4 regions of the Paenibacillus sp. cl6col genome follow, and region 4 is predicted to be linked to each of the others. Evidence: riboswitches for the same ligand, from Rfam matches in the RefSeq annotation. Region 4 holds a riboswitch; each other region holds the start of a gene.
The links. A riboswitch is a leader RNA that binds a small molecule or an ion and turns the genes downstream of it on or off. The one in region 4 is predicted to bind cyclic di-AMP.
Positions count from the first base shown of each region.

Region 1: linked by a shared signal. The riboswitch ahead of BLS15_RS27555 (3D domain-containing protein) and the one ahead of kdpF (K(+)-transporting ATPase subunit F) in region 4 are both predicted to bind cyclic di-AMP.
Region 2: linked by a shared signal. The riboswitch ahead of BLS15_RS06520 (3D domain-containing protein) and the one ahead of kdpF (K(+)-transporting ATPase subunit F) in region 4 are both predicted to bind cyclic di-AMP.
Region 3: linked by a shared signal. The riboswitch ahead of BLS15_RS26155 (C40 family peptidase) and the one ahead of kdpF (K(+)-transporting ATPase subunit F) in region 4 are both predicted to bind cyclic di-AMP.

Region 1 is NZ_FNAZ01000018.1:48,747-54,116, forward strand. Features, by position in the region: gene rnmV (ribonuclease M5) at 1-508, opposite strand, end outside; gene BLS15_RS27555 (3D domain-containing protein) at 675-1,802, opposite strand; cyclic di-AMP (ydaO/yuaA leader) riboswitch at 2,121-2,324, opposite strand; gene BLS15_RS27560 (TatD family hydrolase) at 2,518-3,285, opposite strand; gene BLS15_RS27565 (HD domain-containing protein) at 3,321-4,604, opposite strand; gene BLS15_RS27570 (AbrB/MazE/SpoVT family DNA-binding domain-containing protein) at 4,912-5,166, shown strand; gene rsmI (16S rRNA (cytidine(1402)-2'-O)-methyltransferase) at 5,342-5,370, opposite strand, start outside.
Region 2 is NZ_FNAZ01000002.1:517,041-522,410, reverse strand. Features, by position in the region: gene BLS15_RS06530 (dihydroorotate dehydrogenase electron transfer subunit) at 1-112, opposite strand, end outside; gene BLS15_RS06525 (polysaccharide deacetylase family protein) at 506-1,678, shown strand; gene BLS15_RS06520 (3D domain-containing protein) at 1,764-2,474, opposite strand; cyclic di-AMP (ydaO/yuaA leader) riboswitch at 2,484-2,652, opposite strand; gene BLS15_RS06515 (amino acid ABC transporter ATP-binding protein) at 2,912-3,634, opposite strand; gene BLS15_RS06510 (amino acid ABC transporter permease) at 3,627-4,283, opposite strand; gene BLS15_RS06505 (transporter substrate-binding domain-containing protein) at 4,436-5,221, opposite strand.
Region 3 is NZ_FNAZ01000014.1:49,465-54,834, reverse strand. Features, by position in the region: gene BLS15_RS26165 (M1 family metallopeptidase) at 1-1,855, shown strand, start outside; gene BLS15_RS26160 (hypothetical protein) at 1,860-2,681, shown strand; cyclic di-AMP (ydaO/yuaA leader) riboswitch at 2,977-3,118, shown strand; gene BLS15_RS26155 (C40 family peptidase) at 3,122-3,601, shown strand; gene BLS15_RS26150 (hypothetical protein) at 3,907-4,419, opposite strand; gene BLS15_RS26145 (response regulator transcription factor) at 4,600-5,205, opposite strand; gene BLS15_RS26140 (sensor histidine kinase) at 5,202-5,370, opposite strand, start outside.
Region 4 is NZ_FNAZ01000008.1:92,260-97,629, forward strand. Features, by position in the region: gene kdpB (potassium-transporting ATPase subunit KdpB) at 1-840, opposite strand, end outside; gene kdpA (potassium-transporting ATPase subunit KdpA) at 935-2,605, opposite strand; gene kdpF (K(+)-transporting ATPase subunit F) at 2,669-2,749, opposite strand; cyclic di-AMP (ydaO/yuaA leader) riboswitch at 3,050-3,227, opposite strand; gene BLS15_RS20320 (hypothetical protein) at 3,242-3,649, opposite strand; cyclic di-AMP (ydaO/yuaA leader) riboswitch at 3,720-3,909, opposite strand; gene BLS15_RS20325 (hypothetical protein) at 4,286-4,678, shown strand; gene BLS15_RS20330 (hypothetical protein) at 4,872-5,171, opposite strand; gene BLS15_RS20335 (hypothetical protein) at 5,164-5,370, opposite strand, start outside.

The DNA of each region.
Region 1 (5,370 bases), on a different contig from region 4:
CAAATTCCTCTCGTCCGATCTGAAACACACCGCAGCGCTTGAGCATCTGCTTCGCGTTACAGTATCCAATGCCCAATATTTCACCTAACTGCCGTCTGCGTTCTGCAGAGCCTGCATGCGTCGTTAATCCCGCTTCGACGAGATCCGTCCACGTCAGCTCTGACGTCATGCTTGGCATCTCTGAGCGAACCTGCTCTAAGGCACGGCGAATCGCTTCTGGCTTTGCATTCTCCACACCAAGATCCCCTTTGGCTATCGCCTCATGTCTAGGCAGGAAAGCGTGCTTGCACCCAGGTACACGTTCTGCTATCGTCTTCCGAATTTTCTCTCCCGCATGATCTGGATCCGTGAAAATAATAACCCCTCGACGCTCTTGGGCCAATGCGATGCGTTTTATCGTTGTATCATTAATCGCCGATCCACCTGTCTCAATTGTATCCGCCTCAACGGCACGGTGAATGGCAACGGTATCATCTTTGCCTTCTACAACTATCACTTCACGTATCAATATGCTTGCTCCTCTCACCACAAGGCTGCTTCCTAATTCCGCATCCTTCTCATGCTCTCCATTCATAAATAAACAACAAAAGAAGAGGGTGTCCCCTCTTCTTAGCATGACATAAATCATTATTCATTACTATATCCTAATTACACATGGCTGCATACCTTGTGCGTTAGTTCGATTCCGGCTTTACTGGGCCAACCACGTATACGGTGTACCCCTTCTTGCGTCCGAATTTGCTGACCGCCTTCTTGCTGTCGAAGTATACATCGATAATTTTCCCCTTGACCGCGCCACCTGTATCTTCAGCACGTCTGAATCCAATCCCTTCGATATATACCCACCAGCCGAGCGGAATGACCTTCGGATCAACCGCGATAGTACGACCTTCTGATACTATTGCGCCAGATGCCGTCTTCGCACCAGCCGATCCCTCAGATTCCGTATACGCCGTCAGTTGAACGTTCTTCAGCACTTTTTTATAGTTAAAATCTTTGTCGCCACTGGAAACATTGTCAGAATCGTCTTCCTGCGCGTTCACTGACAGAACAGCAACTTCCGGTTCCTTCTTCGTTCCATAGGCTATCACTTGATTCACTTGTTTTGTATGAACGGATTTGTCGACCATCTGCGCATATACGAGCTTACCATCCTCGTACGTTTTCTGTACTTTCTGGACAACCAAGCCTTCTTTTCCATCTTGAACCGTCTTGGTCTTCCCCTTAAGGAGAGTAGCATCTGCCTGCTTCACCACTTGATAAGGAACCTTCACTTTACGCTCTTCCATCTTCTTGCTGACACGGACGATACGAATATCCATGTTCTTCGAAATAGAGGCACGCTTAGAAGGGAATACCTTATCTTCAGGGTTCACTTGGATTTGCAGCGAACTCAGTGCATCATGCACCGACTTCTTCGTCGTAAATTGTGTTTCTTTCTTCCCATCCGCTGTAATTTGGATAGGCAAAGCGCGTTCAATAATAACTCGATCTCCATCAGCAATTTCTGCATCAAGCGGCTTCGATACTACATCGTATGCCCCAAGCGCTATCGCATGCTCATCCAAAACATTGCGAAGCGTATCTAGGCGAGTTTCGACTGAACGCTCTTGTCCATCAACGAGCACAGCCACTGTCTTCTTCGTTACATTATACCAAGTCAAGACTGCTATTAATGTGATCACGATTGCTACAGCTGCAATAACGGTGATAACACGCACATTTTCATGCTTCCATCGCAATGCGAGTGACATGCTGGATGATCGGGGTTCATGGGTTTCGTTGTTCACGATCTGTCCCATTTCTCGGTCCTCCTTACATAGTCCCGCCGTCGAGTGCTCTGCATGATTCCATCTGACGCGACTATTTCAAGAATGTTTACGAGAGACTTCACTTGCCATAAACGAGCATGTAATCGTTCAAGACAATGCCGAAATCTCCGTACCAACGTTTCAGTATTGGCTGCTCCCACCTCCTATTTCTTACACCCTATGACGTCTTTATTCTCATTATTCAAAAAAAAGAATGTTTGAGAGTAAACAAAAGAAGCCCTTCGTAAGAGGAGACTCTTTCGCGGCTTCCGTAATAGAAACCCAAACGTCAACAGTGCAGGACGCGAGGAACCCTCTCTCGGTACGCTGACGAGGTTAGCTGTCGGGTTCGGGCTTGAGAGTCGCCCTATCGGAACCAACCGGCTCATGGCTCGGTCGTCCCTAATTCACCCCAAGGAATTAATCCGTGTGATTGAACATGTACTCATGTCATGTCGTTCACACTCTGGTTCCCCCGCTCTCCACTTCATGGAGATTAAGCGATACTGAATTAGTTGGAACAATATTGAATTGTGTAATAACATCTGTGAGAAATCATATCGTGTTTGCAATCTTCTTGTAAAGACAGTAGCAATTCCGTTTTTCGCGAAAAATGGTTAAAAAAATGTAACTTAATCCGTTTTTCATAATGAAATCCACTTATTTTATGGCCAATGTCTTTTTTTCACTTGTTTTTGGCCCGTTTTCACGCGATGTCAAAACATGTCATTGCATTTTGAGTCGTCATTCTGCAAAATTCTTCAAATTCCATACCTTTCAGCTCTGCTGCAACCTCTGCAACAAGACGAACATATGCGGACTCATTGCGCTTGCCTCGGAACGGATGAGGAGTCAAATAGGGAGAATCCGTCTCCACAAGCAGTCGATCATTCGGAACCTTAACAAGTACTTCTTTCGGCTGTTTTGCATTTTTGAAAGTAACAGGTCCTCCAAATGAAAGGTAGAAGCCCATATCCAGGCACATCTTCGCTGTTTCCCAGCTACCTGAGAAGGAGTGCATGATGCCCCCTACTTCGTGAGCCTTCTCCTCGCGCAAGATGCGGATTACATCTTCGTGCGCTTCACGATTATGAATAATGATCGGCATCTTCAATTCTCGCGCCAACCCAATTTGCTCGCGGAATACACGGTGCTGAACATCCTTCGGAGACGTATCCCAGTGATAGTCCAGTCCGATCTCGCCAATCGCCACAACCTTTTCATGCTCCGTTAGCTTGGCGATCCAGTCTATATCCTCCGGCTTCATCGTTATCGCATCTACCGGATGCCAGCCCACGGCTGCATAGATAAAATCATATTTCTCTGCCAACGCCATCGTCGTCGGGATCGTCTCTCGATTGAACCCGATGTTAACCATACGGGTCACCCCTTGTTCAACGGCCCGTGCGATAACCTGATCGCGATCCTCATCAAAATTGCTGCTGTCTAAATGCGTATGTGTATCAAATAACACGTTTATGCGCCCCTTTTTCTTTCTTGTAAATCGATCTAATGATTGCGGCGTATAAACATACGCCTTGTATCTTCCGTAAGGTGATTCGAGACTTCCAGAAGCTTGTCCATTGGGAAATAGATATAGTGTTTTCCACGGCGAATGCCGCTAATGGAACGTACAATATCCGATTTCTTGGACAGCTCTACAATTTGCTGATCCCGCCCCCATAGCATAATATGTTGCTGTGAACGGGCATCCCCCTTTCGATATACATCATAGGGCTTGTCGAAGGGAGAATCGAACATAAGTTCATAGTTCGGATCAAGCCCAATCTGCGACCACTCTGCCCGCAATCGTTCCTGTAAATCTTCATCCATCTGTTCGACTTCAATATATTTATATAGTTTACGCTCCATGAATCGTTGGCACAAGTCAACGAGACGCTCATCCTTCTCCCTTGTCCACTGCATAAATGCGGTCTGTACAAATGCCTCATCCATTTGGATATATTGTTCCGTCGTAATCGTTCCTTCAAATAAAGCATCTAGAGGAGAGAGGAAATATTGGAAAGTGTACCCACCCAAATATAATTCTTTGGCTCGTTTGAAAATCAGGCGAAGCAACATCTCCGAGCTTCGGGTTACCGGATGGAAGTAAACTTGCCAGTACATCTCATATCGAGCTAGCAAGTAATGCTCTACTGCGTGCATGCCGCTCTCTTTGACTACTATCCGATCCTTAAGCGGTCGCAGCACCCTTAGAATACGATCAATATCGAATGTACCGTAATTAACACCGGTAAAATATGCATCCCGCAGCAAATAGTCCATACGATCCGCATCAAGGGAGCCGGATACCAAATTCACGACAATCGGCCGCTCATATGTCCTGCGAATCACTGATGCCACCTTGGTTGGGAGCTGGGGGTCTACTTGTCTCAGCACGCGATTGATATCGGTATCTTCTATTATAATGCGGTATGTCCAATCTTCATGAAACATATCGAAGGCCTCTTCAATGGAATGAGAGAATGGTCCATGGCCCACATCATGAAGCAGTGCAGCACATAAGGCAACCAGCCTCTCTTCTTGCGGCCAGTCCTCGTATTGGTTTCGTTCAAATTGAGAAATAATCCGCCGAGTAATCTCGTATACGCCCAGAGAATGAGAAAAGCGGCTATGCTCTGCCCCATGGAATGTTAAATAGGAAGTTCCTAATTGGCGAATGCGGCGGAGCCGCTGGAATTCCCTTGTGTTAATCAAATCCCAAATTGTTCGATCTTGAACATGCACATAATTGTGAACCGGATCCTTGAACACTTTTTCCTCTAATAACATTGAAAATCACTCCTTTCGATTCGAACCTTTTCGACATAGTCTGCCTTATTGTCGAAAAGATTTGGTTTATTCTTGTTTCTGTTTATTTTTGCATAAAAAATACCATACGAGTGTAAAAGTGTACGCTACGTCGTTAAAAACTGCTTAATATAAGCTAAAAAAAACCTAAAATCCATAAATTAGCACGCCAAGTATACATTTTTTAGGTTGACTAATTTGGGAATGGTTGGTACGATAAGAATCAGCCAAAAAGAATTTTGTCGAAATATGACATTTCATGCTAAAGCAAAGAGGAGAGCGTTGAACTATGATGAAGTCCACTGGTATCGTCCGTAAAGTAGATGAACTAGGTCGTGTCGTCATTCCGATCGAGCTTCGCCGCACCCTTGGTATCGGTGAAAAGGATGCGCTAGAAATTTACGTTGACGGAGAGCGCATCATGCTTAAGAAATATGAGCCAGCATGCATCTTCTGCGGCAATGCAGAGAACGTTACATACTTTAAAGGAAAAATTGTTTGTCACGAATGTATATCAGAAATACCACAACCTGTGACAAAATAAAAAAAATAGGTTATAATAGCTCTAATCACATATGTTAATTCTAACCTTTTTATATCTTCCTTGATGCCTCCATGGTTTTGAACCCAACCATGGAGGTCTTTTTTTGTTTTACAGCAAGGGTTTTCCCTCTATATTCTGCATGTTTCGCTTATGATCCATTGTATCCATTCTTGTTCTATAACAATGCCTGATAGATATCCCGTT
Region 2 (5,370 bases), on a different contig from region 4:
TATTCCAGGCCCGCAGCATAAAGAATTGACCCATGCTTGCTTGAAATTGACCCTCCACCGTCATGAGGTAAATGCCTTCAGAGATGCGTTCGTTGGAAAGAATCGTATACACAAGTATGCTCCTTTTTTCACGAGTAAGGACAGTCTGCATCCTTCTCACGTTTATTGAGATGTGCAGATTCCTGCTCGTAAGAAAAGCCCACATTCACAACCTTATGGATTGCTGCCTATATGGCCTATGCATAAGCTTTTCTCACCTTTACACTTCTACTATGCATGTTCTGGTTGACATCCCACTGTGACCCATGTCACATTAGCGTATGAATTATGACAATGGTTTCGCAAATTTTCAGAATATTAGCAAGAAGTTACAAGTGAACATCCTAACAATTATAGTCGATGAGATTATTTCCCTACCGTACTAGGTAAGTGGAAGGGCATATTTCTACCACCCCAAGGACATAACAAGAACATTGAACTGTTTATGGAATGGGGGAATGGCGCTATGCAACATTGTCGAATCTGCTTATCTGTATTATCCCTTTGTTTGCTCTGTATTACTGGCTGCTTCCATCGTTCGCAGGAAGCAACGCCTCCCATACCCAATCTTCCACCAAGCAAGCCAAATCAGTCAGAATCGATCCATTCATCAGCAGACAGTCTGTGGAGACAAGATCGCACTCATCCAGTACCACGTATCTTCAAGGCAGACTCTGTAAACATGCATTCCCCACATGCTAAGGGGAAGCAAGAGAATGCAGCTTCATCGGATCATCTTGAGATGCCTAAATTCACCATATCAGCTGAGCATAAAGAGCGTGATAATCAGAAAAGTCAGAAGAGACTGGAGTCGCAGCAGGCAGAGTCAGAATCTAGCCAGCAGAAGCAGCGTTCTTCCTCTTCGAATGAACGCCAGCACAAGTGGCAGAAATCAACCCCGTCGCAATCTGCGGCGCAAGCTTCACAATCATCCCGCTCCAGCATGCATAAGATGAAGAAACAGCATCTCACGATTGCGGAACTACGGTTGAAATACCCACATATCTTTAAATTGAATGCGAAGCAGCGTCATGGAGAACGACAAGTTGCGCTCACCTTCGATGACGCACCGGATAACCGCATTACGCCGCTTGTATTGGATATATTGAAGGAGCACAATATCCGAGCCACTTTCTTTCTTGTTGGCTCTCGTGCCAAGGCTTATCCAGGACTCGTCGAGCGGATGGTGCGCGAGGGGCATGTGATCGGTAATCATTCGTACAATCATCCGTTGCTGACAAAGCTGACGCTTCCAGCTTTTGAACACCAGGTGAAGGATACTGAACGCATTATCGAGCAGTCTACCGGATATAAGCCTCGATACTTCCGTCCGCCATATGGAGAAATCAACGAAGAGCAATTGCGCTGGGCAGGAGATAATGGATACATGGTCGTCAATTGGGATGTAGATACAAACGATTGGCGTGGATTAACCGCTTCACGTATTTTGCAAAATGTGATGCGTGGGGTACGCCCAGGTTCCATCGTATTGCAGCATGCCAGCGGAAGCACACAAAATGGGTATCTGCATGGAACCGTGAAAGCACTCCCATCAATTATTCAGCAGTTAAGGGAGCGGAAATATGAATTCGTCACCCTGCCTGATCTACTCCAAGATCAGAAGGAAAAGAAGGAATAAGAAAACAAGCCCCGCCATAATGGCGAGGCTTGTTGTTCAATTGCTATTGTAAGTATTCATCTACATCTATATATAATAGTAGATATTATTTCAACACATATACTTTAACGTCTTGCACGCCGAATGTGTTGCCTGTCTTCTTGCTTACCGGTACAAATATGTCAACCTTTTTCCCCTTGATTGCACCGCCTGTATCCGTAGCTACAGCAACCATACCGCCTGTCGGTAAGTGTTTGAAATCATATCCCGTAATATACAATTTCGTACCAAGCGGAATCACTTTTGGATCGACCGCAACTGTACCTAGTTTCAATGCATTACCCAATGCATCTACTGCGCCCCATTTGCCATTTTCACTCGGATGAGCTGTGTAGGCTGTTGCACGCATGCTTATCGTTTTCTTGTATGTCGCTGTACGTCCAGAGGACAATTGAACTACATTTTTAGGAGCAGCTTGTTGTACTGCTGCTTTCTGATTATTCGAAGCCGTTTTGACTGCCTGTTCGTCATTTTTTGCTACACCCAAAGCATTATTGACTGGCATCCCTTCCAATACCGACTTTTGAACAACAGGGCTTGGAAGTTCGATGGAGAGTCCACCATACAGATTTTTCGGATTAATTGTCGGGTTTGCCGACAATACGGATTCAACACTCATGTTGTAATTCTTAGCAATTGAATAGAACGTTTCTCCTTCTTTTACCGTATAGGGCTCAGCCTGTGCCGGCAAAATTTGAAGAATGGACGCAAGTCCAAGTAAAGCTGCTGTAATCGTTAGTGTAATTCTTTTACGCATATGTTTTGTTTTCCTCCTGTGCATTAGCCTGCGGGGTTAGTTGTCGGATTCGGGTCAAGGAGTTCCCCTACGCCATTCCAAGTTGCGGAATAAGCGATTCACCCCAAGGTGTTCTCGTAATATCGAACACCGGTCAATAATCCCCCGTACGGGTGTGTCGTTTCGGCTCGGATTGCATCATATCACAATTTTGTAACCTGTGCGCAGGAATATGATGGTAACTCTCTGGAACCCGCGCCCCCCAATGGATTGAAGCTTCAAATTTTTTTTATTTCATAACAAATTTGTAATCAGAGATGACATTTTTGTAATCTTTCTGTTTCCATCATAGCACATATTTCAGATTTGTAAACGAAAACGCTTACATAATTCAGCAAACAACAATAGGCACCCCCTAAGGATGCCTATTCGAACACCTATATATTTACAATACCTCTTTACAATACTCTGCTTAGAAAATCCTGCGTTCTAGCATGCTTAGGATGGTTAAATAATTGGTCTGGAGAACCTTCCTCCACAATATTGCCGCCATCCATAAACAAAATACGATCGCCCACTTCACGTGCGAAGTTCATCTCATGAGTTACGATTACCATCGTCATTCCCTCTCCGGCGAGTGATTTCATGACCTCAAGCACTTCGCCGACCATCTCTGGATCAAGCGCTGATGTCGGCTCATCGAACAGCATCACATGCGGCTGCATAGCAAGTGCTCGCGCAATCGCGATACGCTGCTTCTGTCCACCGGACAATTGTCTAGGGAATGCCTTGGCCTTATCCGCCAAGCCAACCTTACCAAGCAGCTCCATTGCTAGTTTATTTGCTTCAGCTTCTGGCACATGTCTCACCTTTATTGGAGCAAGGGTAATATTTTGCAGCACGGTCATATGGGGAAATAGGTTGAACGATTGGAATACCATCCCCATTTTTTCACGTGTTTTGTTAATGTTGTGCGACTTGTCAGTGATGCACTGATCCTCGAATCGGATATCCCCTTGTGTCGGAGTTTCCAGCAAATTAATGCAACGAAGGAGAGTACTCTTTCCGGATCCGCTAGGGCCTATGACTACAACCACTTCACCACGATCAATAGAGACATTTACCCCTTTTAAAATCTCCAATTTATCATACGATTTATGCAAATTTTGAATTTTAATCATGCTCGCTCAACTTCCTTTCCAAACGTGCCACCACTTTCGATAAAGTGAAGGTTAGAATGAGATAGATACACGCTGCTCCAATCAGTGGTCCCATCGCTGAATAAATTTTGGCACGAACGATATTTGTCTCAAACATCAAGTCTGCAATCCCGATGGTGCTGACAATTGAAGTCTCCTTAATAATCGTAATAAATTCGTTGCCGATCGCCGGAATAACATTGCGGAACGCTTGTGGAAGTACGATCAAGCGCATTCCCATTGGTTTTGACATTCCGAGAGAACGAGCTGCTTCCAATTGACCGTGGTCGATCGATTGTATGCCGGCACGGAAGATTTCAGCCAAATACGCACCACTATTTAAGGATAGAGCAATCGCTCCAGATGTTAGTGCACTGAATTCTACGCCATACTCTGCAAGTCCATAATGAATAATGAATAATTGTACAAGCAGAGGTGTCCCACGGAACACCTCGATATAGGTGACAGCAAACCATTTAAGCGGCTTTATTTTAGACATTCTCATCAAGACAATGGCCACTCCCAATAGTAATCCGAACAGAACGGATATCGCGGATAGCAGCACGGTTATGCCAGCACCGGATACAAATCCTAATTTATACGTCCATAACATGTCGAACCAATCGAACATGACAAACTTCCCCTTCCCTATCTATCACGACTGTTAATCTGCATTTCTTCTATATAAAGAGAAAAAGCTCCTCACTGGTTGAATTCCCACGAGGAGCGAACATATCACATCGAGATCCGTATAGACCGCATATAGATGCAATCCATCTGATCTTATTGTTCCGCCAGTTGTACCGCTTGTGTAATGAATTCATCCAGCTTGCCCTGCTGCTTCAAGCGTTCAAGCGTCTTATTCACTTCATCACGCAGTTTCACACTGCCCTTGCGTACTCCAATTACATATCCTTCACTTACTGGCTTCAATTCCACAGGCGCGACAGCGACTTCCTTGCGATTCGCAGCAAATGCCGCTGCCACAGGCTTCTCCACAACGACAGCCTCTAAACGATTCGACTCCAGTGCAAGAACGAGGTCGTTCACCTTATCCAGCATTTCCTTCTTCGCATCAGGGATTTGCTGAACGACATCCTCGAAGGTTGAGCCAAGCTGTACGCCGATCTTCATGCCCTTCAAATCTTCAGGTGACTTATACTTATCCTTGTCTGCAGCACGTACAATAACCCCTGCTTCCGCCAAGTAATAAGGTGTAGAGAATTCCATTGCATTCTCCCGCTCAGGCGTTGGATCTAGGCCCGCGATTGCGATGTCAATCTTGCCTGTCTTCAGTTCCTCAGGCAATGACGACAGTGATGTATCCTTAATCTCTAATTCAGCGCCCAAATCCTTCGCAATTTCCTTCGCTATCTCAATATCGAAACCGACAATTTGATCCTTGCCGTCGATTGTTTTACGGAATTCAAATGGTGGATAGTCAGCACTCGTGCCGAGTACCAGCTTTTTATTCTCTTGTACAGTTGCTAGACGGTCTTCCTTCGCACCGCAACCTACTAATAATGATAGAATGAGTGTGCATGCTGCAACAATTTTTAATGATTTCATTTGCTCCAACCCCGCTCTGTATATGTGTAATATTCCCCGCTCGCTCTTAGTGAGGTAACATCATTATACACGTAGATGCATAGTTATACAACCATTATTTCTTAGGAATTGGATTTAAAAGTAGAATATTAGCGCATAACTCTTCCATT
Region 3 (5,370 bases), on a different contig from region 4:
CAAGCAGGCGGTTCAGGAACCCATTACGCAGCAAGCCGTGGAGACCCCCAATGCGGAGGTACTGAGTGAGCGTATTGCCGAATACCATATTGAAGTTAAACTGGATGAGTCCACACATACCCTTATCGGCAAGCAAACCGTAACTTGGACCAATCCTGGGAGATCGACTGTCAATGAACTGTTCTTCCACATGTATCCGAACGCTTTCCGTTCGCCCGATACCACCTTCATGAAGGAGTCTGGCGGAAAATTGCGGGAAGACAAGTTCCCTGCGGATGGATATGGCAGCATGACGCTAAAATCGTTATCCACGGTTGACGGTATGTCCCTAATGAACCGGGTACAGTACATTCAGCCAGATGACGGAAACGCGAAGGATGAGACGCTTCTGAAGCTGCGTCTTACCAAGCCAGTACGAAGTCAAGAGAAAGTCACACTTCGCATGGATTTTGAAGTAAAACTGCCGAAAATATTTGCACGTATGGGATACGCCGATAATTTCGTGATGGCTGGCCAATGGTTCCCTAAGATTGCTGCCTATGAAAAGGCAGGGGTACGCGGCCGGGCATCAGAAGGCTGGGATCTGCACCAATATCACGGTAATTCCGAATTTTACTCCAATTACGGCATTTACAGTGTACGCATTCAAGTACCCGACAATTACATCGTAGGCGCTACAGGCTTTCCAACGAAAACCCCTACGATAGCAGACAGAAAGAAATTTTATCAATTCTATGCGGATGATGTTCATGATTTCGCGTGGGCCGCATCTCCAAACTTTGTCTATTTTGAAGAGCCGTTCTCTTCTAGCCAAGTACCAGGGGTTCGTATCAAGCTATATTTAGACCCGAAGCATAAAGATTTGAAGGAGCGTTATTTCTACGCTGCGAAGACGGCGCTGTCCAAGTTCAGCGAATGGTACGGCAAATACCCGTACTCTACCTTGTCCATTATCGTGCCTCCTAAATTGGGCAACGGAGCTGGAGGAATGGAATACCCGACCTTGATTACAGCATTCGGTGCAGAAGATGAGAGTCCAGGTTACGATTTAGAACGTACCGTCGTTCATGAGATTGGACATCAATACTTTTATGGACTTCTCGCCTCAAACGAATTCGAGGAAGCATGGCTCGATGAAGGGTTCACTTCCTATGCAGAAGACAAGCTGATGGAGCAAGAATTCGGAGTACTTCCAAATAACGCAATACAAGCCAGCTACATCACAGATCCGGCTCCACTGAAGCTGAATGCATGGCGCTACAAAAATCAAAATCATTACGCAGAAAATGTGTACATGCGTGCCAAGCTGGTGCTGCTTGCAATCGAGAAGCAGGTCGGGGAAAAAATGATGAGCCGCATTATGAGAACTTATACGCAGAAGTACCGTTTCAAGTACCCAACTACATCAGACTTTCAGCGAGTCGTTGAGCAGGTAACTAACCGCAAGTGGAATGATTTCTTCCAACAATATGTGTACAACGGCATGATGGCAGACTTCGCCGTGGAGAACATTGATTCACGTACGATTGAATCGAATGGGTCTACCCAATATGAAGCGACTGTCTATATCCGCAAGCTCGGTGCCAATTATCCATCCATTCCGATCGTATTCGGATTCTTGGATGGCACGACGACTCGCAAGGGATGGAATGGAGAGGGAGACCGCATCCAATATACCGTCACCCATAAAGCGCCGCTCAGCTGGGTCATGGTTGATCCTCTATATTCGATTGTCGTTGAGAACAAGCACATCAATAATTATATGCGTGCTCATGTCGATGAACCTGTCCGTACACGAGTTAATTTATCCGTCATCAAGGTAATCGAAGCTGTTACGAACATTTTGGGGTGGTGATAGTGTGAAGGCTTATGTGCGTTCAGGCTGGAATTGGTGCAAAGAGCACATCTATATATGGGTCATTCTATTCTTGTACCAACTGTTATGGGGGTTCTTCCTCTATCGCTTCGTCGATGGAGTGGTAACACCTATCCTGCGCCGTTACCCAGATCCAGCACCTACCGAGATGAGCAGGCAGCTCTTTCTGACCGAAAGCCAGTTCTATCTAATGAAGACGAATGACTATTTCCCTTACTTATGGGCTATCCTCGGATTCGTTGCCGTCCATATGCTGCTTACCCCCTTCATTCACGCGGGTGTATTCCATGCTATGTCACGGCCCAAGCAGCAGGGGCTTGCCTTTTTCCAAGGGATCAAGCTCGCTTGGAAGCCAATGCTTGTCCTCTATCTACTCGAGACACTGCTCATTATCGCACCCGCTATATGGTTCGTTCCTTATGCGGCCCATGCCCTGTCCACATCGGCTTCTCTGTCTTCCTTACTCGTGGCAGTGGCACCGTTTGTAATCGCTTGGTTCATTGGCGGCTGGCTTGTTCATCAATTGTTCTTATTCCTTAACTTCGGCGCTGCCTCAGAAACACCGTTAATTCGATCTGTGACAGCCGGAACTCGTCGCTTGCTTCCCATTCTAGGATTGTCACTTCTCTTTATTGGTATCACTATTGGCGTAGGCATATTGTCCACAACGGCGGCGGCCGTGTTCACCGGAATTACCGCACTCATTATTCAACAGGCATTGCCTGCCATTATGACTATACTTAAAATGTGGGGATTGTCTGCACGCCACGCTGTCTGGCAGGAAGCAGAGCAACAGATGAAATAATGGGGGTTCTGATTGAACGCAATTTAGTTACAGAGTTATAAAGTTACAAAGTTACAAAGTTACAAAGGGTTACGATGATATTGAAGCAGCGTAACCTAACAAAATGAATTAAAAAACTTGTCTATCAGCGAAAAAAACGCTGATCTGACAAGTTTTTTTCGTGTCAAGGACAAAAAATATTTGTCAAAGGAATTTCCGTCTGTTACAATAAATCTAGATTTATTACAACTTTGTCATGAAAGCGGCACTAACTCTTGCAAAATTGTTACTATCGCACGCAGCAATACATATTCCAAAAACCAGAATGCCGAGTTTCCGGGCGGACCGGAAAGCGGGGGAACCAGTTTTTACGGGTGAATTGATCTTGTAACACAGGGATCATAGGGGTCCTTCAACCGAACCCTCCAGCTAACCTCGCAGGCACGGAAGGAGCTTTCCCTTTGAAGAAGAAGCTAGTGACAGCGGTGCTCGGACTGAGCGTTCTGTTTACTTCGTTCAGTGCAGGCAGCACATTCGCAGCATCCAAAATGGACAACACGATTGAAGGTTTGCTTGGCATTTCGTACAAGTATGGTGGTACAACAACGAAAGGCTTTGACTGCTCCGGATTTACGAAGTACGTGTTCGACAAGTTCGAAATTGATCTTCCTCGCACATCTTCGTCGCAATTTGACGCTGGTGAGAAAGTTAGCAAAGACGAGCTTCGTCCAGGAGACCTGGTCTTCTTTGACACAAGCGGCGGCAACGGTGTATCGCATGTCGGCATTTACGTAGGCGACAACAAATTTGCACACGCTTCGACAAGCAAGGGTACGCGCATCGACAGCCTTAGCATGGACTACTACGAGAAGCGCTATGTAGGTGCACGTCGTGTAATGAGCGAGAATGACTTCTCGTCTATCGCTACTGAAAATCAATAATATCAATAGTTTGATTGTTTACTGCACTCTTATAATGATATGAACGACTACATAACCCGATGAGAAGCGCTACGCGCCTTTTCGTCGGGTTGTTTCATGTTACCCTCATTATCCGCGCAAATCCAACTTCTTTATCCTATGCATCTCTGCATGTCAACGATTCGTGCTTTTATCTATCTTTACGAAATATTTCTTTTTCGGTTTCAACCATTCTCATCGCCATTAACGACACAAGGACATGCGCTTGTACGCATGTCCCAATATCTTGTCTGGATATTCACTATTTTTGCATAGACGCTTCTGATTTACTTGACTGACCCATTCGATTCTTGGAATTTCGCCTTAATCTCTTCTGGTGTGAGCCCATCCGCCTCCGCTCGATGCTTTTCTTCCTCGTGCTGAAGCTGAGTCTGACGATCCTCGACATGCTTCCCATTAATGTGATGTTTCTCGTGGAACAGTCGTCCTTTTATGCCTAATTTCTCGCGTAATTCCTGGTGAATTTGCTTGTTGGTCTTGCCTTCTGTCGAAATTCCGTGTTTCTTAGCTAGCAATTGAAGCTTCTTCTCGCGCAGCTGCTTCATTTCTGCACGAAGCTCCTTCATTTGTGCCTGTACTTGTTCTAATTGCTTATCCGTCTCCGTGCTCTGCTGATTCGGCTGTACAGCCTGAGATGAAGTGACCACTCGTACAGCAGCTTGCTCCCTGCTCTTATCTGTTGCAGCATCTAGCGCAGTTCTGCTTTGCGCTGCTGCAGGTGAAGCCATCAAGAGAAGCATTAGGCACGTCCACGCTGCTACGGTTGAATTGCGTTTCATAGGTTCCACCTCCTTATGTAAGGGATGGCTATAGTATGTTCGTAATTCCTGAAATGAAACTGAAAATAAGCTAAATATTCACTTAGAGAGAATGAAGCACTTACCCATTTATATTCTGGATGCTAATTGAGCCGACAATTCTCCATCAAGTATCTTCTGCATATATTCCAGCAGCAGTTCTTAATCCAGCCAGCCCTTCTCCCTGGCAGTTCGAATCGCCTCAATGCGCGTACCCGCTCCTACTTTGCTAATCGCATCCGACATATAGTTGCGCACCGTTCCATAGGATAAGAACAATTTGGCGCTAATATCCTGCATGGACAGTCCATTCTCAGCAAGCAACAGCACTTCCTTCTCCCTCGGGGACAACGGACAAGGGTCTTCCCACGCAGCCAACGTTAATTCGGGACTCATCACCCGCTTGCCTGCATATACCTGGCGAATGGCATCTGACAACTCGTCGCTTGGGCTGTCCTTGAGTAAATAACCGCCTACACTGGATGTCATTGCACGCTGGAGATAGCCTGAGCGAGCAAAGGTCGTCAGCATAATAATCCGACAGTCCAGCCCCTTCTTCTTGACTGCATCCGCGACATCCAGCCCCGTCATAAGCGGCATCTCAATATCCAATACCGCGATATCCGGCTGAAGTTCCTCTATAAGCGACAGCGCTACACTGCCATTCTCGGCCTGTCCAATCACTTCGATATCATCCTCAAGCGACAACAAGGTGGCGAGTGCACTTCGCAGCATCTGTTGGTCCTCTCCTAATATCACTCGAATCATGATGTACCTTTCCCCTTCCCATCGCGGATTACACGCGGAATGACTAACGATAATACCGTTCCCTTGTGGGCACCAGACTCTATAGCAAGCGTCCCGTCCACAAGCTGAAGCCGCTGTTTCAGTCCGGCCATGCCTGTCCCACTTGATTGCTTAAGCTGGTGCTCA
Region 4 (5,370 bases):
TGACGTTGCAATGACATTGAACCGAGTTACGCGGTCCATACCTGCAATACCGATCGCGGACAGCAACCCCCCAATCGTAGTAGGAATCAAGCAGACCAGCAGGGCAATTAGCACCGCCGCATTCAATTCGACCTGCAAATAATGACTGAATACAGGCAAGGTCACAACGACAACCAAGAAGATAAGCGTCAAGCTGACAAGTACAGTATGAAGAGCAAGCTCATTCGGAGTCTTCTTGCGCTGCGCGCCTTCAACTAATGAAATCATTCGATCTAAGAACGATTCTCCCGGATCGCTTGTAATCCGAATACGAATCTCATCACTAATTACCTTCGTTCCAGCAGTTACCGAGCAGAAATCCCCGCCTGCTTCTTTCAATACTGGCGCAGACTCCCCAGTAATCGCTGATTCATCCACAGAGGCCAATCCGGAGATGACCTCGCCATCGCCAGGAATCGTCTCCCCTTCACGAACGACTACGACATCACCCTTACGGAGCTCGGATGAGGATACGCGAACCGTTCCACCTTCAGTTATCTTGTTCGCCCACAAATCCCGCTTCGCCTGCTTCAACGAATCCGCCTGTGCCTTGCCGCGACCTTCAGCGAGAGCCTCAGCAAAGTTCGCGAACCAAACCGTAATGAATAAGATGAAGCTGACCGCGCCGTTGAACCAACGTGGCATTGGCGAACCAAAGGCATCCGGCACGAACGTAAGCAGCAGTGTAATAACGAAGCCAACCTCGCAAATAAACATCATCGGGTTTTTAACCATCTGACGCGGATCGAACTTCCGCAGCGCATCGATCGATGCTGCCCGCATTAAGCTGCCTTGGAACATGCTCCGTTCCTTGTCTTGATGTGTATGCGTACGCGCCGGTTCAAATGGCGCAGGTGTTTTCATCTGTTTTTCCGTCTTCATTTTCCGTTCCCCCTTATTTCCACAACGTCAGATGTTCTGCGACCGGACCGAGCACGACTACCGGGAAGAACGTCAGAGCACCCACAATAAGTACTGTGCCGACAAATACGATACCGAACAGCGCCGTATTCGTCTGGAACGTACCACTTGTGTTCGGAATTGGCTGCTTCTTCGCCATCGATCCTGCTACGGCAAGGAGCGTAACGAGCGATACGTAGCGCCCTAAGAACATGACAATACCTGTGGAAATGTTCCAAAACGGCGTTGCATCTCCCAACCCTTCAAACCCGGATCCATTGTTCGCCGCAGATGATGTAAACTCATATAATGCTTGCGACAATCCGTGGAATCCTGGATTGGACAGGGTGTCCGCCTGTGTAGCAACTGCAATTGCAGTCGGTACTAGAATCAATATCGGATGCACCAGCAAGGTAACCGCCAGCAGTTTCATCTCCTTACTTTCCAGCTTGCGGCCCAAAAATTCAGGTGTCCGTCCGACCATGAGACCGGATAGGAATACGGCGATCATGACGTACAGCAGCACGTTCATAAATCCAGCACCGACGCCGCCGAATACGGTATTCAGCATCATATTCGCCATCGGGATCAAGCCACCGAGTGGTGTCAGCGTGTCATGCATATTATTGACTCCGCCCGTCTCCGATGCAGTCGTAACGACCGAATACAGTGACGATTGCACAACGCCAATGCGCACTTCCTTCCCTTCCATGCTGCCTGTTCCACTTAATCCTGCTGCGTTCAGCACAGGATTGCCCATATGTTCGGCCGTAAGCGATGATCCGAGCATAATGAGGAACAAGATCGCCATGGAGACGAACAGCACTCGCCCTTCCTTCTTGTTGCCGACCATGCGGCTGTAGGCAAACGGCAGCCCCGTGCACAGCATCAGCATGAGTAAAATATGAATTAAATTCGTCACACCGTTCGGATTCTCGTATGGATGTGCGGAGTTCGCTCCAAAGTGGCCGCCGCCATTGTTGCCAAGCTCCTTAATCGACATCATAGCTCCTACAGGGCCGAGCGGAATGTGCTGCTCTGCTCCTTCAACGGTTACTGCACTTTCCATTGGACTTAAGGATTGCGGAACCCCATTCCAGATGAACAGTACACTGGCAGCGATCGCAATAGGCAGGAAAATGCGCGTAATCGAACGCACAAGGTCTGCCAAGAAGTTGCCGAGCGGCTTGCCAGTCAAACCGCGAATAATCGCCATTACTGCCGCAAGCGCAGTAGCAGGTGACGTAAACATCAAGAAAATAATGCCCGTCATTTGTGACAGCGGAGACAGTCCACTTTCACCGCTATAGTGCTGCAAGTTCGTATTCGCCATGAAGCTGATCGCCGTATTGAATGCTACTCCCGGTTCCATGCCAGGAATGCCATTCGGATTCAACGGCAATACCCCTTGAAGGCGGAATATTGCATACGTCACCACAATCATTAGCACGTTCGTGGCAACTGCTGTAAAGGCGTATGCCTTCCAGCTTTGCGATTGATCCTTAATGCCGAAACACTTAAATAAAAAACGATCTATCGGACCAAATACAAGGTCCAACGGTCTTGGAGCTCCGCTATTATCAAACACCCCTGCCATATATATTCCGATCGGACGCGCTATCGCCAAGGCAAGCAATAAGGTAATTCCAATGGCGATCCATTCGATTGCACTCATTGTTCCGTTCCACCCTTCTCTAATGTACAAATATCAACAATCACTCTGCCCAAACTAAAATCGTTCCGGCTTGACTAAGGCATATAACAAATAAATGAACAGCGCCGTAATCAAGGTGAATAACACGATCATCATGAGCGATCACCCCGTTCATCCACTTCCGCCTTGCACCAATGGAGAATGCCCATTACGCTTAGTCCAAGCAGTGCGAGAAGAATCATCATGACTGCATCAAACATAGTCCCTTCCTCCTCCTGAATAAGGTTCTCATCTCTCCAGGCAATGCTGCCGCGATCCCGCTCCTACCAAGACTTCTCGCTCTGTAGGAACGCGCAGGCAACACAAAAAGCCACACGGAAAGAGGGACCCTTTCCGTGTGGCTTTTTTCGCGCGTCGTCAAATAAACGTGCGCGTAATGTTCCACGACGAAATAAAGGCTGCCTCCTTGGACGCTTACGAGGTTAGCTGACGGATTCGGGCGCGAAGAGTCGCCCTACCAGCCAGGAACGGATTCCTGTGCCGGATTCACCCCTTGCGCGAACTGCAGATGTACAGCTGGCGCACTAACATTGGTTCCCCCGTTCCCATGAATGGGATTCAGCGGTGAGCATTGCCTATATGGATAAATTAGATGATATCTGATAGTAAAAATGAAACTTGATCCGATTGCGTATAAATGACGTAATTTGCACCAAGCAATCGGTAGATCGACTGCGGATGATGACGCTTCGTCACGATTGTGATCGGATCCGTCGTCCATTGCCGGCATATTTGAAGCAGCCGGCAGGAAAGCGCAAAGCTCTGTTCAAACACATAGATTCGGCCAATCGGGACATGAGGGACGGCCCACGCCTTCGGCTCCGTCGTATTGATTCGGCATATGGAATGAACGCCAATACCTTCCAATCGCTTTGCCAATCGCCCATTATGGGCAATTCCCGCCACCGAATATCCTGCTCCTTTCAACTGACGTATGAATTCAATCCCCGTCTCACAGCCTGCGAACACTGTAATGACCCGGTCCGCATCGTACATATCCAGTTCCTCCTGTTCATCTGTCCGAAGCCCTACTTGCAAGAAAGAGGTGCGTCGCCATATGATCAGGCGCGCCTCTCCCGTACGCTTACGAGGTTAGCTGACGGATTCGGGCGCGAAGAGTCGCCCTACCAGCCAGGACAGTAATCCTGTGCCGGATTCACCCCATGCGAACGGTGGCTGCTGACTGTCCACTCAGCTCCATTCACTTGATTGGTTCCCCCGCTTCCGCTTCCTGCGGAATTCAGCGATTGAGACGCAACGGATAACGTTGTTGTTGCTGAACTGAATCTTACGCCTTTCCCCCTCCTGCTGTAAATGAAATGAAAACCATAATTTCTCCATTTCCGGGCAATTGTGATCAACTAATCCCATCTTATCTCCCATTACAGCATCATTACCTCGCAATTTCTCAACTTTGCTTATGCGGCGATGATTTCATGAGAAAAACAAAGAAATTTAAATAAATACCTGTATGTAAACGCTTTGTTTGACCATTTGTTTGGATTTCCTGGATTGGATTCTATTTACAATCTCTATTCCAAAAGGTAGGATACGCACAACAACTGAGACGCTGCTTGCAATCGATTTCGATCTGCACGGCAGATATTGCATCTCATCGAGAGGAGGCACGATATGCAAGACCTAGAACTTGCACAATTACTAAGTCACAAGCTATCTGAACACTGGGGAAAATGGAGCGAGCAGCATGGAGACAGAATCTTTCAACCAGAAGAGATGGACGTTCATCTTGCTTCCGACCTTGTTTATATTCGACTTCAACCGCGTGAACAGCTACTCGACAGTACGGAACACAACTATAGCGGCAGCACTCGTCTACGAGCTCACAAGGCGATCTCCCAATGGGAAGTGCAGCAGCGTGGAATCATGTGGGATACGATCATTCCTCGTGCATGGGGAGTAAGCGTTATGCGCATGTGGCTCGATCTACCCCTGGTAGGCGGAACCACGCTTGACGTCATACAACTGGAGCCACATTCAAGCAGGAAGCTATGTCTCTCCCCTTGAAACCAATTTATAGAGAGCTGTAATCGATAATCAAGTTTCTGACGATGCGCAGGCATACAACTGCGCATCGTTCTACCCCGTTTACCCAAACGTGATACTTGTTCAAGTTCCTTCTTGCCCGAATCCTATCACTCGATAGCCATTAAAAAACAGCCCTCCTCTTGCCCATGCAAGTGTCAGACTGTTCACTTCGTTATGCTTGATTGGCATAGGACAGTTGATGTGCATCTTCATATCCTTTCGCATACCCCACCCGATATCCATCTTGATATGCAGGATGCTGAATGCGATGATGAGTCGAATGTGTTGAGGCAAATTGCTTCGTTGTACGCCGACGATCGGGCTGCTTCACAACCTGAAGACGGCGTTGCGATTTCCGTTGCGGAACCTGCTTGCCCGCTTTCCTTACGCTTCCCGTTGATCCAATGCCGCTAACCAACTTCTGCTGTCCTATTTGCCGCCGGGATCTCCGTGCTCGCTTCAGCTTATTCACTTGCAACTTCTCCCTCCTCCACTCTCATCTCCTCGAATTGACAATCCGGATGCAGCCATGGAGGCGCAGCTGTGCCTGTCTTGCGAATACGGGTCTGAAAACCTGTGACCATGCCGCATAGTGCAAGCTGATACATGGACAACAGACGAATATTGTCCTTGAGCAATTTCGTTGCAGCTTCTGAATGTGCTGTGAGGTC